Regions from separate parts of the Sinorhizobium mexicanum genome, predicted to be linked through region 1. Evidence: predicted binding sites of a transcription regulator. Region 1 holds the regulator's gene; each other region holds the start of a gene.
The links. The regulator LexA, encoded in region 1, represses DNA repair genes until DNA is damaged. The targets are predictions, from matches to a motif close to TGTTCNNNNTGTGTTCNG.
Positions count from the first base shown of each region.

Region 2: the regulator LexA is predicted to act here: its motif matches at 3,706-3,723, upstream of recA (recombinase RecA).
Region 3: the regulator LexA is predicted to act here: its motif matches at 3,001-3,018, upstream of FKV68_RS02495 (DNA recombination protein RmuC).

Region 1 covers NZ_CP041238.1:2,022,216-2,028,012, forward strand. The annotation lists gene FKV68_RS09585 (SMR family transporter) at 1-258, opposite strand, end outside; gene FKV68_RS09590 (SMR family transporter) at 255-611, opposite strand; tRNA gene FKV68_RS09595 (tRNA-Asn) at 686-760, opposite strand; gene FKV68_RS09600 (hypothetical protein) at 900-1,193, shown strand; tRNA gene FKV68_RS09605 (tRNA-Cys) at 1,357-1,430, shown strand; gene lexA (transcriptional repressor LexA) at 1,785-2,504, opposite strand; gene FKV68_RS09615 (LysR family transcriptional regulator) at 2,683-3,624, opposite strand; gene FKV68_RS09620 (NAD(P)-dependent oxidoreductase) at 4,001-4,927, shown strand; gene FKV68_RS09625 (mandelate racemase/muconate lactonizing enzyme family protein) at 4,970-5,797, shown strand, end outside.
Region 2 covers NZ_CP041238.1:2,167,748-2,173,544, forward strand. The annotation lists gene alaS (alanine--tRNA ligase) at 1-2,259, opposite strand, end outside; gene recA (recombinase RecA) at 2,487-3,578, opposite strand; gene FKV68_RS10245 (carbohydrate kinase family protein) at 3,848-4,795, shown strand; gene FKV68_RS10250 (pseudouridine-5'-phosphate glycosidase) at 4,932-5,797, shown strand, end outside.
Region 3 covers NZ_CP041238.1:531,315-537,111, forward strand. The annotation lists gene FKV68_RS02485 (methyl-accepting chemotaxis protein) at 1-415, opposite strand, end outside; gene FKV68_RS02490 (ribokinase) at 823-1,722, opposite strand; gene FKV68_RS02495 (DNA recombination protein RmuC) at 1,775-2,968, opposite strand; gene def (peptide deformylase) at 3,119-3,643, shown strand; gene fmt (methionyl-tRNA formyltransferase) at 3,757-4,692, shown strand; gene truA (tRNA pseudouridine(38-40) synthase TruA) at 4,692-5,435, shown strand; gene FKV68_RS02515 (hypothetical protein) at 5,579-5,797, opposite strand, start outside.

The DNA.
Region 1 (5,797 bases):
TTTCTGACCGAAGAAGAGGCGCCCGCAGATCGCTGTGCCGAAGATGCCGGTCGCGCCGAGCACTGCATAGGCGATGGCAAGTTCCATACCTTTGATCGCTTCGGCGAGCAGCGCGAATGCGGCAAGTACCAGGAGAATCGAAAGCACCCCCCAACCGCGCCGCGCGAAGCCGTTCGACTTCGTGGACGCCAGATTCGCTGCGACGTCGAGGATGCCCGCCATAACCGCGAAAGCGAAATAGAAGCCGTCTGCGCTCATCGGGCTGCTTCTCCCTCCGCTTCCTCTTCCGGCACCTCACCGGCGTTGACAAGCAGTATTCCGACGATAGCCATTGACAGGCCCAGCATCTCGCGACCGCTCAGCACATGGCCAAAGACGAACACGGAGACAAGCGTGATGAGGGCGACACCGGACCCTTCCCAGATGGCATAGGCGACGCCGACGGAGATCGTCTTCACGGCCTTGGCAAGGAACACGTATGAGAGCGCGATCGAGGCGTACATGATCGCATGCCCGACATAGGAGCCGGAGGCGGAAGCAGCCTTCATCGCGGTGAGACCGGCGACCTCTGTCGTGATTGCGAGAATCAGGAAAAGCCATGCAACACGCATGAGGAACCTTCAGAGACTATACCGACAAACGAAAAGAGCCATTCGGGCCTTCGCCGCGAATGGCTCTTTGAAACTGGCTCCCCGGGCCGGATTCGAACCGGCGACCTATCGATTAACAGTCGAGTGCTCTACCGCTGAGCTACCAGGGATCATCTGCGCCGCAGAAGTGAGGCTGCTAATACAAATGCTTTTTCGATTTGCCAAGCGGTTTTTCAAAAAAAATGACAACGTCGGTTGCGAGGCTGTGGAGAAGGCCCCAATTCTGGGGAGGAGTATGAAAGAGCAATAATGACGAACGACAGGAAAGAACGGCATTTCGGCATTGATCCGCAGACGCACGAACTCGTCCTCGGCAAATGGCGTATGAACTTGCCCGACTCGCCGGTGCTGCGGATTCTCTTTGGCACGCTCCTTGTCTTGGGCGGACTGCTGGGTTTTCTGCCGGTACTAGGCTTCTGGATGATTCCTCTGGGACTGCTCGTGCTTTCTCACGACATACCCGCAATCCGCCGCCGTCGCCGCAAGCTGGCGGTCTGGTGGGCGCGCTGGCGCGGCCAGCAAAATTCTTCCGACAAATCCTGAAAGGGCACATGCGGCAGCGGAGCGCCAGGGGCCGCATTGTCGGAACGCTGCGGAGAACGGGGATGACCTCGCGTCGTCCCACCCTTTTTCGGACCACTCCCCCTTGCACTCCTCATAGATTCGTTCTAAACGCCGGCCATCGCTTGATCGATCGGGCGTGTGAGGCCTCGTGGCGGAGTGGTGACGCAGAGGACTGCAAATCCTTGTACCCCGGTTCAATTCCGGGCGAGGCCTCCAAAGCTTTATTTCAAGAAAATCAATGACAAGTGCGTAGGCAGACGCTTTGTTGTTTGGCTGACGGCACAGTCGTTCGGCGCGCAAACGCGCTTCGCGGCGATCGGTGCTGTCATGAACGCGATCGGCGCCTAAGGCTGTAAAGGCCGTTCGCTTGGCCGCCCAAAGTTGCAGCGTGATTTTCTACTGCATGTCTTTGTCCTTGAGTCGACCTCGACTTAAGGACAAAGACATGCAGCAATTCAGTGCTACAGCGACCGTTGCGGTGCGATAAGACGCAGGGCTCTGTAGGCGCCCGCTGGCCTGCGCAAGTCGGATCGCGGTGCCCGACTTTTGCCGGGCAATAGCCCGGCTCAATTAGTGATAGCGGCGAATAAGGCCGACGAGCTTGCCTTGGATCTTGACGCGGTCCGGCCCGAATATACGCGTTTCATAGGCCGGGTTGGCCGCTTCGAGCGCAATGGACGCGCCTTTTCTGCGGAACCGCTTGAGGGTTGCCTCTTCGTCATCCACAAGTGCAACGATGATGTCGCCGGGATTGGCCGTGCTCGTATTCCGAATGATCACGGTATCGCCGTCGAAGATGCCCGCCTCGATCATCGAGTCGCCCTTGATCTCGAGCGCGTAGTGTTCGCCACTGCCGATCATCTCCATCGGGACGGAAATATCGTGTGTGTTGTTCTGGATCGCGGAAATCGGGACACCGGCTGCGATTCGCCCCATGACCGGCACTGAAACCGATGCAGTATCGCTCGGCGACGCCGATTTGGCTGTGGCGGCAGGCGCGGCAGGTGGCTTGCCCAGGCTGCCTTCGATCACACTTGGCGAGAAGCCACGCCGAGGCTGCGGGTTCGCCGTGTAGGCCTCGGGCAGCTTGATGACTTCTAGTGCGCGCGCCCGATTGGGAAGACGGCGAATGAACCCGCGCTCTTCAAGCGCGGTGATCAACCGATGGATGCCCGACTTGGAGGCGAGGTCCAGTGCGTCTTTCATCTCGTCGAAGGACGGCGGCACCCCGGATTCCTTCATTCGTTCGTGAATGAACAGAAGCAATTCCTGCTGCTTGCGGGTTAGCATGGCGCGTCACTCCAGAATCGCGAAACAAATCAAGAACAGACACTATCTGTTCCATATGTGTTCCGCAAGTGCCTAAAATTCCGTGAATATCTGGCTATCGCGAATTCCTGTGGAGACGCGTCGACCGTTCCGCCGACTGCCTCGCCGTCCGCAAAAGGGCAGGGTCGCGCTTCCGGTCTTATATTTTCGTCAGCTTGGTAAGGGCGTCGGGGTTTGTGCGCGCCGCCGCCGTGATCTCCTGGATCAGGGCCTGGCTCGCGACCGGAATCGAGACGTCCGATCGGAAGATCAGCCCCACCTTTTGCGGTGGCACGAGCTCGTGGATGTCGAGCTGAGCGGATATGTCGATCTCGACCAACGAACCGGTCTCGAGCTCGATGCGCACGGCGTCCTGGCGCACAAGGCCGATGAACTCGCTCTTCTGAAGAATGTTCTTGACGAACATCGGAGAGCCGCTGCGCAATACCGATTTATTGAATTCGGTACCGACAAGCTTGCGGAGCGCGCCTTCGAGATCGCGGTTGCCGGTCAGTACCACCCAAGGATACTGCGTCAGTTCGCTGAGCTCGATCTGGTGGCCCTCGAGCATGGGGTGACCGGCGCGTACGACGAGGATCATGGAATCGAGATAGAGTTCGCTCTGTTCGACATCGGGCGGAAGATCCTCTGGCTCGAAGAGGGTGGCGATCAGGAAATCGAGATCCCCGAGAAGCAAGGGACGGATCAGGTCGCTGCGGGTACCATTGGCGATGTTGATGGTGAGGCGCCGCTCGTCAGTCACAAGTCTGAGGATCGCGAATGCCAGCGTGCGGCTGTCGGGGCCAAGCGGAGCGCCGACGTTGATCTCGCCCGAGCCGAGCGTGCGGAGCGCTTTGATATCGCTCTCCATCTTGCGCATCTCGGCCGCAATGCGCCGGGCGTGATCGAACACCGCTTCGCCGAAAGAGGTGAGCGTGATGCCGCGAGGCCCGCGGTCGAGCAGAGGGACGCCGAAAGCATATTCAAGCATCTGGATGCTTTTCGAAAGCGCCGGCTGGGAAAGATTGAGGCGTTGCGCGGCCTTGTTCAGGCTGCCCAATTCAGCGACTGCAAGGAATCGGTTGACCGAACGCAGATCCATATTTCACCTCCCCGAGAAACTGGATTTGACGATAGTCAGTTCTAACTTTTGGTTTGAACGATATCAAATCATTCTTCTTGATTTTAGAACTTCCCAACCGCAGACTTCGATCATTCCCGGCGGCCACAATCGATTTCCGCAAGGGAAGACCGAAGCGAGAAATCCTTCAGGACGGGGTTGTACGAAGCCGTGAGGAGACGGTGTCGCACAATCGAAGCGACGGTCGAGGAGGAGTATTTCCGGACAGTCCGGATTCAATCATCGCCTGATCATGGTCGGCCTTCAGGGAACGCGCCGCGCGTCCCAAGGGTCTCGGCTGGCTTTTCTACAGCACCGCGTCAGACGCGCAAACGGCTGTAGTACTTTGAATTAGTGCATGTTTTTATCCTTAAATCGGATCCGATTTAAGGAAACATGCAGTAGGCACGGGGAGGATTGCATGTCAGTAAGAGTTGGATTCGTGGGTGTCGGCGCAATGGGATTGGCCATGGCATCGCACGTGCTGAAGGCGGGCTTCGCCGTGGCTGCCTACGACCTTGATGCGGACTGTCTCGCCAAGGCTTCGGCGGCGGATATCATGGCCGCGAAAGACCTCGCCGATCTCGCGACGATGGCCGACGTCTTCATCGTCGTCGTCGCGACCGATGACCAGTCGCGTGCCGTAACCAGGGAGTTGGCGCCCCTCGCCAAAAAGGGCTCGGTCATTGCGATCGCCGCGACCAACAATCCGGGCACGATGCGCGAACTCAGCGATTACTGTGACGGCTATGGTGTCCGGTTCATCGACGCGCCGGTTGTCTACGGTCTGGAGGGAGCGCGCGAGGGTACGCTTCTTTCGCTCTGCGGTGGACGCGAGGCCGATGTCGAAATGGCGCGTCCGGTGTTGATGAGCTACAGCCGCGACGTCCTGCATGTCGGCGATGTCGGCTCCGGACAACTCGCCAAAGCCTGCAACAATCTGCTGCACTGGATCCATTGTGTCGGCAATTACGAAGCGCTGCTCCTTGCCAAGCGCTACGGCGTCGATGCGCAGCGCATGCGCGAGATTCTGCTGAAGAGCCCCGGCTACAACAATACGCTGGAGCGTTGGGACGGAACTCGGTTCACCTGGCACGAGAAGGATATGGACGTCGTTCTCGACCTTGCGCAGGCGGGCGGGCTGGTGCTGCCGCTGAGCGGCCAGACCGACCAGCTCATCAAACTGTTGACGCCTACCGACGTGCGCGACCTGCTCTACGGTCCCGAGGCCCACTATCTCGGCCGCCGCGTCGTTGCGATCAATGGCGAGGCCGCGACCACCTGAGGATTCTGCTCTGCCGACGTTTCGCGCAACGGGAGCTGAATCATGGAAATTGTCGCATTCGATGTCGAGCCGGTGGTCCTGAAGAAGGACGATCCGGAATGGAAGTTCGCGCTTGGTGCCAATCCGAACACGGAAGGTGTGATCCTGCGCATCGCAACCGCAGAGGCGGAGGGGTTCGGCTATGCCTCGGCCACCGCCCATATGGGCTCGATTAAGTCCACGCTCGTTGCCGAACTCGGTCATTTTCGTCCGTTGGTGGTCGGCAGCCGCGCCGACGAGATCGGCGCCATCATGCAGAGGCTCGACCGCAGGCTCCGCGGGGCTCCACAGGCCAAGGCCGCTGTCGACTGCGCGCTCCACGACCTTCTCGCACGGACGTTGAATGTCCCGCTCGCGACGCTGCTTGGCGGCAAACTGCGCAGCGAGGTGTCGATCCTGCGCATTCTCGCCATCAAGTCACCGGATGAGATGGCTGCGCAGGCAAGGCGCCTGGTCGACCAAGGATATCGTTACCTCAAAATCAAGGTGCACGGCGAAGTCGATGAGGACGTCGCGCGGGTCGCGGCCATCCGTGCCGAGGTCGGCCCAGACGTGCATCTGACGATCGATGCCAACCAGTCCTATTCGCCGAAGGATGCAATAACCGCGATCCTTAAAATGGCGGACCATGGCATCGAGCTCGTCGAGCAGCCGGTGCCAGCCGAGGATCTCGAAGGCTTGTCACTTGTGACGAGGATGGTCCCGATCGCCGTCGAGGCCGACGAGGCGGCGGGCTCTCTCGCAGAGGTCTATGACCTGGCAAAGCATCGACGTGTCGATGCGATCAGCCTGAAGATCCCGAAGCTCGGTGGTATCCGAAACACGCTCACG
Region 2 (5,797 bases), 150 kb from region 1:
CTCCAGCTTGCGGCGCTCGTCGAGCAGGGCCTCGACCCGGCCGAGAACATCCGCCGGCTGGACCTTGAGCGCGGAGGCCAGCGTCTTCACCCGCTCATCCTGCTCGTTGAGGTAGGCGCGAGCCGCCTCGCCCGTCAGTGCCTCGATTCGACGCACGCCGGCACCGACCGCACTTTCAGAAACGACCCGCACAAGACCAATGTCGCCCGTCGCCGATACATGCGTGCCGCCGCAGAGTTCGACCGAATAGGGCTTTCCGGCTTTCGACCCGCGAACGCCTTGTCCCATCGAGACGACGCGGACCTCGTCGCCATATTTCTCGCCGAAGAGCGCCATTGCGCCTTCCGCAATCGCGTCGTCGACTGTCATCAGTCGCGTCGTCACCGGCGAATTCTGAACGATGATCTCGTTCGCCATCTCCTCGACGACCTTCAACTCGTCGGCCGTCATCGGCTTCGGATGCGATACGTCGAAGCGCAGCCGCTCCGGCGCCACAAGCGAGCCCTTCTGCGCCACGTGCGTGCCGAGCACCTCGCGCAGCGCCTCGTGCAGCAGGTGGGTCGCGGAGTGATTGGAGCGGAGCCGCGTGCGACGCGCATGGTCGACGGTCAGCGCGGCCGCCTCGCCGGTTTTCACACTGCCTTCGGCGACAACGCCGTAGTGGACAAAGAGCCCCTCGCCACGCTTCTGGGTGTCAGTGACCGTCAGCTTGCCAGTGTCGGTCGCGATGACGCCGGTATCGCCCATCTGACCGCCGGATTCGCCATAGAAGGGTGTCTGGTTCAGGATCACTTGAACGGTCTCGCCCTTCGCAGCGGATTCGACCACAGCACCGTCGCGGACGATCGCCTGGATCACGCCTTCGGCTGCCTCGGTGTCATAGCCGAGGAATTCTGTCGCGCCGTGCTTTTCCTTGAGTTCAAACCAGATCGTCTCGGTTGCGGCCTCACCGGATCCGGCCCAGTTTGCACGGGCCTCCGCCTTCTGCCGTTCCATTGCCGCGGAAAACGCATCGGTATCGACGGTGATGCCCTTGGCGCGCAGCGCGTCCTGCGTCAGGTCGAGCGGGAAGCCGTAGGTGTCGTAGAGCTTGAAGGCTGTCTCGCCGTTGAACTGATCGCCCTCGGAAAGATCTGCCGAGGCTTCTGAAAGGAGGTTCAGACCGCGCTCCAGCGTCTTGCGGAAACGGGTCTCTTCCAGTTTCAGGGTCTCCGAGATCAGCGCTTCGGCGCGGGCAAGTTCCGGATAGGCGCGGCCCATCTGGCCGACGAGTGCCGGCAGGAGCTTCCACATCAGCGGCTCTTGCGCGCCGAGCAGCTGCGCGTGCCGCATCGCGCGGCGCATGATGCGGCGCAGCACATAGCCGCGGCCTTCGTTCGACGGCAGTACGCCGTCGGCGATCAGGAAGGCGGAGGAGCGCAGATGGTCGGCGATGACGCGGTGGCTGGCGCGGCGGTCGCCCTCCGCCTTGACGCCCGTCGCTTCTTCGGACGCAGCGATCAGCGCGCGGAAGAGATCGATGTCATAATTATCGTGCTGGCCCTGCAGGACGGCAGCAACACGCTCCAGTCCCATGCCGGTATCGATCGACGGGCGCGGAAGATCGATGCGCTCTTCCTTGGTGACCTGCTCGTACTGCATGAACACGAGATTCCAGATCTCGATGAAGCGGTCGCCATCTTCTTCGGCCGAACCGGGCGGTCCGCCCCAGATCTGCTCGCCATGGTCATAGAAGATTTCCGAGCACGGGCCGCAAGGGCCGGTATCACCCATCGCCCAGAAGTTATCGCTGGTCGGAATGCGGATGATCCGGTCGTCGCTCAAGCCGGCGATCTTCTTCCAGAGGCCGAAGGCTTCGTCGTCGGTATGATAGACGGTGACGAGCAGTCGCTTGGCGTCGAGGCCGTATTCCTTGGTGATCAGGTTCCAGGCGAGCTCGATCGCGCGTTCCTTGAAATAGTCGCCGAACGAGAAGTTGCCGAGCATCTCGAAGAAGGTGTGGTGCCGGGCGGTGTAGCCGACATTGTCAAGGTCGTTGTGCTTGCCGCCCGCGCGCACGCATTTCTGCGCGGTCGCGGCCGTCGAATAGGGGCGCTGCTCCAGGCCGGTAAAGACGTTTTTGAACTGCACCATGCCGGCATTGGTGAACATCAATGTCGGGTCGTTGCGCGGCACCAGGGGGCTCGACGGCACGATCTCGTGACCGTTCTTGCGGAAGTAGTCGAGAAACATCGACCGGATTTCATTCACGCCGCTCATCTTGCGTCCTATCTGTGCACCATTCCCGGTCGCGACCGCACTTTTGCCGGGCCGCGCACCGCTATCTTCAACCCCGCGTCTATCGGCAATAGACACGCCCTCCAGCAACGTCGGTCGCTGGAACCAAAGGCTTTTATCTTCCGTGTCTCACGCTGTCCAGACGGCAGCAAAAAACCGGCCGTCTAGAAAAACGACCGGCTTCATTCAAAACTTGCCCGCCTCAGATCTTACATTTCGGCAGCCGCATCGCCGTCGTCATCGCTCTCCGGTCCGCCGTTCTCCAGGAACTTGTCGGCGATCAGGCCCGCATTCTGCCGCAGAGCCATCTCGATCTCGCGCAGAAGATCGGGATTGTCACGCAGGAAAAGTTTCGCGTTCTCCCGGCCCTGGCCGAGGCGCTGGCTATTGTAGGAAAACCAGGCGCCGGATTTTTCGACGATGCCGGCCTTGACGCCAAGATCGATGAGTTCACCGGTCTTGGAAACGCCCTCGCCATACATGATGTCGAATTCCACCTGCTTGAAGGGTGGTGCCATCTTGTTCTTGACGACCTTGACGCGGGTCTGGTTGCCGACGACCTCTTCGCGCTCCTTGACCGAGCCGATGCGACGAATATCGAGGCGAACTGACGCATAGAACTTCAGCGCGTTGCCACCCGTCGTCGTTTCCGGCGAACCGAACATGACGCCGATCTTCATGCGGATCTGGTTGATGAAGATAACCATGCAGTTGGACTTGGAGATCGACGCAGTGAGCTTGCGCAGTGCCTGGCTCATCAGGCGGGCCTGCATGCCCGGCAGACTGTCGCCCATTTCGCCTTCGATTTCGGCGCGCGGCACGAGAGCTGCAACGGAATCGACGACGAGGACGTCGATCGCGCCGGAACGGACCAGCGTGTCGGTGATTTCCAGCGCCTGTTCGCCGGTGTCCGGCTGCGAAATCAAGAGGTTTTCAAGATCGACGCCCAGCTTGCGCGCATAGACCGGATCGAGCGCATGTTCGGCGTCAACGAAGCCGCAAATGCCACCCTTCTTCTGTGCCTCGGCGATGGTCTGCAGCGCCAGCGTCGTCTTGCCCGAGCTTTCAGGGCCGTAGATTTCAATGATGCGCCCTTTCGGCAGGCCGCCAATGCCGAGCGCGATATCGAGGCCGAGCGATCCGGTCGAAACAGTTTCGATCTCGATTACACTGTCCTTCGAACCGAGCTTCATAATCGATCCCTTGCCGAACGACCGTTCGATCTGGGAGAGAGCCGCTTCAAGTGCCTTGCTTTTATCCACCGATTTGTCCTCTACGAGCCGCAAAGAGTTTTGTGCCATTTGGTCCCACCTTTAGGTTATTGAAGCTACCGAGGCAATGAAGCCGCCGCAGGAGTTTTTGTACATGGTTTGTTCTGCTTTGGCAATAGAGTGGCAACCAATTGAATGATAACGGTTATTCTCGTTGCGTTCGATTCTTGTTCACGGGCATTGTACCACATTTCCGCAAAGCCCATGCCGAAGCTCGGCCGGGCTTGGCTACACTAGCGCGATTCGCGACCGTGCCGCCTCTGTGAATGCGGATTGAAGCAGTCCAAAGAGGAGCTTTTATGAAGAAACGCGAAATCGCCGTGTTCGGCGGCGCCCACATCGACCGCCGCGGCCGCATCAGCGGCGTGACCGCTCCCGGCGCGAGCAATCCCGGTTCGTGGTTCGAGGAAGCGGGAGGCGGCGGTTTCAATGCGGCGAGAAACCTCGCCCGCATCGGTCACAGCGTACGAATGATCAGCCCGCGTGGCGGCGACGCAGCAGGCGAGATGGTGGCGGCGGCCGCGGCCGCGGCAGGCGTCATCGATTGCCCCTTCACCTTTCTCGATCGGAAAACGCCGAGTTATACGGCGATCCTCGAAAACGATGGCAACCTCGTCATCGCGCTTGCTGACATGGAGCTCTACCAGTTGTTCTCGCCGCGCCGGCTGCAGCAGCGCGCGATACGCGAAATATTGGCGGTAAGCGATCTGGTGCTCATGGATGCCAACCTCCCCGAGGAAACGCTTGTCGCCTTGGTCAACGCGGCATCCGGGGACGGCCGACTTGTGGCCGGCATCGCCGTGTCGCCGGCAAAGGTGATGCGCTTCAGGAAATGCCTCAGCGGGCTCAGCTTCCTGTTCATGAACGAGGCGGAAGCGCGTGCCCTGACCGGGATCGACGCCAGCGACGCCAAAAACTGGCCAACGCTGTTGCGGGAGGCAGGCCTCAGGGGTGGCGTCGTAACACGCGGCGGCGCCGCTGCGGTCGCCTTCGACCGCGGCGAGGCAAGCGTCATTTTCCCGCCAGCCCTCCCGGCGCTGGCGGATGTCACTGGCGCCGGCGACGCCTTGGCCTCGGGGTTCCTCACGGCGCGGCTTTCGGGTTTCGATCTTGCCGGATGCCTGCGCCATGGCATAGCCGCGGCCGGGATTGCGCTTCGCTCGCCTTTTGCCGTTTCGGAAGAAATGTCTCGGGGCAATCTCGAACAGGCGATTGCCCTTGTGCCGGCGCCGCAAATGCTGTCATGAGAACCGACGTTGAACGCCGGGCGGGACGAAAGCATGCGCAGCTTTCCGCCCGCTCTCACTTTCACCTTTTTTACAAACGATCTCGATGATTTTGGTTCGATTCAGCCGAGCATGATCGTGATTTAAGGATAGATTCATGAGCAAGCCCTCCTCCCCGTCCCTGCCGATCGAATATTCCGATGAAGTGGCGGCCGCAAAGGCACGCGGTGCGCCGATCGTCGCGCTGGAATCGACGATCATCACCCATGGCATGCCCTACCCCGGCAACCTCAACATGGCCCGCAGCGTCGAGGCGATCATCCGTGAACAGGGCGCCGTGCCCGCGACCATTGCGGTCATTCACGGTGTCCTTCACATCGGTCTCGACGACGCGAAGCTGGAAGCACTTTCGAAAACGGAAGGCGCGATGAAGCTGTCGCGTGCCGATCTTGCCTTCGCGATCGCCGAACGCCGTACGGGCGCCACGACCGTGGCGGCGACGATGATCGCTGCGGCGCGCGCCGGCATCAGCGTATTTGCCACCGGCGGGATCGGCGGCGTTCACCGCGGCGCGGAAGAGAGCTTCGACATTTCCGCCGATCTGGACGAACTTGCCCGCACCGGCGTGATCGTTGTCTGCGCCGGCGCCAAGGCCATTCTCGACATTCCGAAAACGCTTGAAGTGCTGGAGACTCGCGGTGTTCCGGTCGTCACCTATGACAGCGAAACCTTCCCGGCCTTCTGGTCGCGCGATTCCGGTATCAAGAGCCCATTGATGCTCAACAGCCCCGCCGCGATCGCCAATTTTCAGAAGATGCGCGACCTGCTCGGCATCGACGGCGGCATGCTTGTTGCCAATCCGGTTCCCGAAGGGAGCGAAATTCCGCGCGAGGAGATGGAAATCTACATCACCCGTGCCCTCGACAATGCGGCGAGTGACGAGATCGTCGGCAAGGCCGTCACGCCCTACCTGCTCGACAACCTTTTCCACATGACCGACGGCCGCAGCCTCGACACCAATAT
Region 3 (5,797 bases), 1.5 Mb from region 1:
AGGGCGTGAATGCGCCGTCTGCGTTACCGCCAAGCTCCGTATTGTTGACGACATCCTTCCCATCGAAGGCCTTCGGTTCCTCGGCGAACCAGCTTCCGAAGGCGAACTTGTGCTGCTCCAGGTTAGCCTTCAAGAGATTGACGGCGCCGGTGCGATCGATGGACTGCCCGGCGTGGCCCCGACCGAGAACGCCCGACATGGTGCGCGCGGCTGCCGCGAGTTCACCGACGCTGCCCGCGATCTCGGAAGCGATGGCGTGTGCTTCGCTGTCAGCGTCGTCGAGGACAAGCGTCTCGACGCGATTCTGTGTCTGGGAGATGAGAACGAAATTCGAGGCGAGCAGCACGAGTGCGATCGTACCGCCTGTCACAGCGATCAGCTTGGTCGCCAATGATTTGGCTTGGAACTTGAACATGAAATCCTCACATACTGAGAGGTCCGCGGGCTTGTCGCCCACGGCGTGACGCATTCCGAATTGTGGGGTGAAACTCCGTCATGGAGCGCCATGATGCCAACCGGCACGAAGGAGGCGGCCAAACCTTACTGCATGTTTCCTTAAATCGTAGCCGATTTAAGGATAAAACATGCAGCACTTCAAAGTGCTACAGCGTCCCTTGCGCGTCTGATGAGACGCGCGGCGCTGTAGGACGTTCGACCTTCTCATGCGTCTGAATAGAGGATCAAATCTTAAGATCCAGCCAACGCCGAGGCTAAATCAAGGTCGCGACACGCAAGTCTTGCCCGCCGAGTTTAATCGACGCGACATATGCTGTCGGGTTTGCGAAATGGGCCGAAATGGGAGGCAAAACGCGGCGCTGTCGCTTACAGACAGGCGGCAACCTCGGACGCCAGCGGTATGGCCGGTTGCGCACCGGGCTTGAGGCATGCAAGCGATCCGGCGACCGCCGCTTGCCGCAGCGCGTCGGGAAGGGGGAGGCCGGCGTCGAGGCCCGCGGCCAGATAGCCGCAGAACGTATCGCCGGCGCCGACGGTGTCGACCGGTTCGATGGTCAGGCCCTTGGCGCGATGAACGGCACCGTCATGAATGGCGATCACGCCCTCGGCGCCAAGCGTCACGATCACGGTCCGGCCGGTTTCGTCGTGGAGCCGTTTCATCGCCGCCTCGCGCTCAGCACCGTCGATGCCGCTCTTGCCGGCCAGCAGTTCGAATTCGGTTTCGTTGGCTATCACGATATCGGCCATTCGGCCGAGACGGGCGGCCTCGGGCGTCAGTGGGGCGATGTTGACGATCGAACGAATACCGCGGCGTTTGGCTTCCCCAAGCGCCTTTTCGACGGAGGCGGCCGGGATTTCGAGCTGCAGCATCAGCGTGTCGCCAGGCGACATTGCATCGAGCGCCGCCGTTGCGTCGCTCTCGCTCACCGTTGCATTGGCGCTGGCGACGACAACGATGACGTTTTCGCCGTCGCCACCGACGATGATATGTGCCGTACCGGTAGGCTCATCCACCGTCTTGATAAGGCCAAGATCGGCTCCCCCTTCTTTGAGCAGCGCCAGCGCACCCTCCGCAAAACTATCCCACCCGACGGCGCCGGCCATGCGCACTGACGCGCCGGCGCGGCGGGCAGCCAGCGCCTGGTTTGCGCCCTTGCCGCCGGCGGCGGTCGAAAAGCCTGTTCCGGCAACGGTTTCGCCGGGCTTCGGCAGGCGCGCGGTCGTAGCGATCAGGTCCATGTTGATGGACCCAAGGACAGTGATCATGTGGAGATGCCCTCGTCGGATTATTGATTTTCGCGAAGAGTGCCCGACCGCGTCAGTCCTCGTCAACCACCCGCAGCTTCAATTGCCCCATCCGGTTGTCCAGCGGCCGTCCGCTGCTGTCGCCCTCTGCGGGCGCGGCTTCGGCCGCGAGTTCCAGGGCCTCGATCTTGGCGCCGCGCCGGGTCAACTTGTCCGACGAGATGAGGATGTCCTCGACGTCCTTCTGCGTCATGGCGAAATGGCCCTGGAGCTTGCGCACACGCTCGTCGAGCCGTGAAAGGTCGTCCATCAGCCGCGCGACTTCGCCCTGAATCAGGTGTGCCTGCTCGCGCATGCGCGCATCCTTGAGGATCGCCTGGATCACCTGGATCGACAAAAGCAGCAGCGACGGCGAGACGATGACGATGCGCTGGCGATGCGCCTTTTGCACGACCGCCTCGAAGTGCTCGTGGATTTCGGCGAAGATCGACTCGGAAGGCACAAAGAGGAAGGCCGTCTCCTGTGTTTCTCCCGGCAAGAGATACTTGCTGGCGATATCGCGGATATGCACCTCCATGTCACGGCGGAACGTCTGTGCCGCCTGCTGCCGCCGTTCGGCCGTCGCCGCGTCGCGCATCGCGTTCCATCCTTCGAGCGGAAACTTCGCGTCGATGACGAGCGGCGGCTGGCCGTTCGGCATGCGGATCGTGCAATCCGGGCGGGCGCCGTTCGAAAGCGTTGTCTGGAAGGCGAAAGCGCCCATTGGCAACCCGTCGGCAACGATCGCTTCCATGCGCGACTGGCCGAAGGCCCCGCGGGTCTGCTTGTTCGCCAGGATGGTCTGCAGTCCGGCCATGTCCTTGGCCAACGACTGAATGTTGTTCTGCGCGCTGTCGATCACGGCAAGCCGCTCCTGCAGACGGCGAAGGTTTTCGTGGGTCGCTTTCGTCTGCTCGCTGATCGAGGCGCCAATGCGGTGCGTCATGCCGTCGATTCGCTGGCTGATAGACTGGTTGAGTTCCGCCTGACGGGTGCCGAAAACGTCCGCCATGGCGGCGATGCGGCCCTGCAATTCCGTCTGCGCAGCGAGAAGCGTCGCCATCTGCTCGTCACGCTCGCCGGCGCGGGCAAATCTTGCCCGGCGCGCAAGCATGAGGCTCGCGAGCGTCATGAGAAGTGCGGCGGCCGTGGCGAGATGACCGGCCGTGACGGGCAGGGCGCCGAGCAGGAACAAGGGATGGTCGAAGGAAAAGGCGATGGGCTCCATGGCTGCAGCCTAACAGATTCGTGCCCAAAAACCAGATCAAAACAAGAACAAACCTATTCCGGTCGTTGCGGACAACAAGCGCGGCGTGTCCGATCTTCGCCGGAGGCAATGTTCTTGCGCGCAAGCGGAAAGATCGGCTATGGGATCAGCATGACGATCAAGCCGCTAATCATCCTTCCCGATCCGGTTCTGCGCCAGGTGTCCAAGCCGGTGGAGACCATTGATGACGACATCCGCCGCCTCGCCGACGACATGCTGGAAACCATGTACGACGCGCCGGGCATCGGCCTTGCGGCGATCCAGATCGGCGTGCCGAAGCGCCTCCTGGTTCTCGACGTGTCGAAGGAAGGCGAGGAGAAGACCCCGCTCGTCTTCATCAATCCGAAAATCGTCAGATCCGCCGATGAGCGCTCGGTCTACGAGGAAGGCTGCCTGTCGATCCCGGACTACTACGCCGAAGTGGAGCGCCCGGCGGCGATTACCGTCGAATATCTCGATCGCCACGGCAAGGAGCATACGCTCGAGGCGGATGGCCTGCTTGCCACCTGCCTGCAGCACGAGATCGATCATCTGAACGGCGTCCTGTTCATCGATCATATCTCCAAGCTCAAGCGGGATATCGTGATCCGCAAGTTCACCAAGGCAGCCAAGACACGCGGCGCCAAAGCGATTTGAGATCGCGAGCGGGGTGAGACGAGCATCCCGCTCCAACTCTTTATCGAGAGCGCCGCGCACCGGTGCCGGAAATCGCAGGCGCAGCCTGATTTCAAGAGACGGAGTTTGCCGCCTTGTCGCTTCGCATCATTTTCATGGGAACGCCGGAATTCTCTGTGCCGACGCTTGTCGCACTCGCCGAGGCTGGCCATGAGATCGCCGCGGTCTACACGCAGCCCCCGCGTCCTGGCGGGCGACGTGGTCTCGACCTGCAGAAGTCTCCGGTTCATCAGGCAGCCGAACTTCTCGGCATCCCCGTTCTGACCCCGCCGAACTTTAAGGATGCTTCTGATCGCGCGACCTTCGCCAAGTTCAACGCCGACGTCGCCGTCGTCGTCGCCTACGGCTTGCTGCTGCCCGAGGCGATCCTCCAGGGAACGAGGCATGGCTGCTACAACGGACACGCCTCGCTGCTGCCGCGCTGGCGCGGGGCAGCGCCGATCCAGCGCGCAATCATGGCCGGCGACCACGAGACCGGCATGATGGTGATGAAGATGGACAAGGGGCTCGATACCGGCCCGGTCGCGCTCGCCAAGGCCGTTGCGATCGGCGAGACGATGACGGCTGGCGAGCTGCACGACAAGCTGATGCAGGTCGGCGCGGCCCTGATGAAGGAGGCGATGGCGAAGCTCGAACTGGGTGAGCTGCCGCTGACGCCGCAACCGGAGGGGGGGGCCGTCTACGCTGCCAAGATCAGCAAGGCGGAGACCCGGATCGATTTCACCAGGCCGGCGGGCGAGGTTCACAACCACATTCGTGGCCTTTCGCCTTTTCCCGGAGCCTGGTTCGAACTGACGATTGCTGGAAAGCCGGAACGCATAAAAGTGCTGAATTCCGAGAAAGCCGCCGGAGCCGACGCGGCTGGCACCGTCCTGGACGAGGCACTAACCATTGCCTGCGGCGACGGCGCGGTGCGGCCGACCCGGTTGCAGAAGGCCGGCGGCAAGCCGCTCGCCGTCGCCGAGTTCCTGCGCGGAACACCCCTCGCTCGCGGCACGAGGATCGCCTGATGCCGCGCTATCGCCTGATCGTCGAATACGACGGCTCCGGCTATGTCGGCTGGCAGCGTCAGGAAAACGGTCCGTCCGTCCAGGGTGCGATCGAGAAGGCGATCCTGTCGCTGACCGGAGAGACGGTGTCCGTCCGCGGGGCGGGACGCACCGATTCCGGCGTCCATGCCATGGGCCAGGTGGCGCATGCGGACCTCACGCGCGAATGGAAGACGCACACCTTGCGCAACGCGCTCAATGCGCATCTCGCGCTTGCCGGCGAACGTGTCTCTATTCTCGACGCACTCGAAGCGCCGGCTGATTTCGACGCGCGTTTCTCGGCAGTCCGCCGCCACTATCTTTACCGCATCATCTCCCGTCGTTCGCCGCTGGCGCTTGAAGCAAGGCGCGCCTGGTGGGTGCCGAAAACGCTCGACCATGAGGCCATGCATGAGGCCGCACAACGCCTGGTCGGCCACCACGATTTCACCACCTTCCGCTCCGCCCACTGCCAGGCGACGAGCCCGCTGCGTACGCTTGATCGGCTCGACGTGACGCGGGCGGGGGACCTCATCGAGATCCGTGCCACAGCCCAGAGCTTTCTGCACAACCAGATTCGCTCCTTCGCCGGTTCGCTGAAGCTGGTGGGCGAGGGCAAGTGGACGCCAGACGAGTTGCAGGCGGCGCTCGAAGCGCGCGATCGAAAGGCCTGCGGGCCGGTGGCGCCTCCTGACGGCCTCTACTTCATGCAGGTGGATTACTGACCTTCGCGACAGCGCCGCGCGCAGCAGGCGCAGCGCCTCGCTAGAGCGCCGTGCGTTCAAATGAACGCGCAAAGGACGCTCGAGCACTTTGATTCTAGAGCACCTTGTCCGCTTTCAGCGATTCCACTTGAATGCGGGATGCTCTAGCCCGGAACGAGACCAAAGAAACGCTGCAGAACCTCGCCGATCATCATCGACGGCAGCAGGAAGAGTGCCGTCAATGCGGCCGCCAGCAAGGTCTGGTTGCCGGTGACCGTGCGCAGAAGCCGGAAGAGCAGCCCAACGCTGACGACCAGCAGCAAGAGCCAGATCAGGCTTGTCAGGCCCTGACTGCCCGGGATCAGCAGACGGATCGCAGCGGG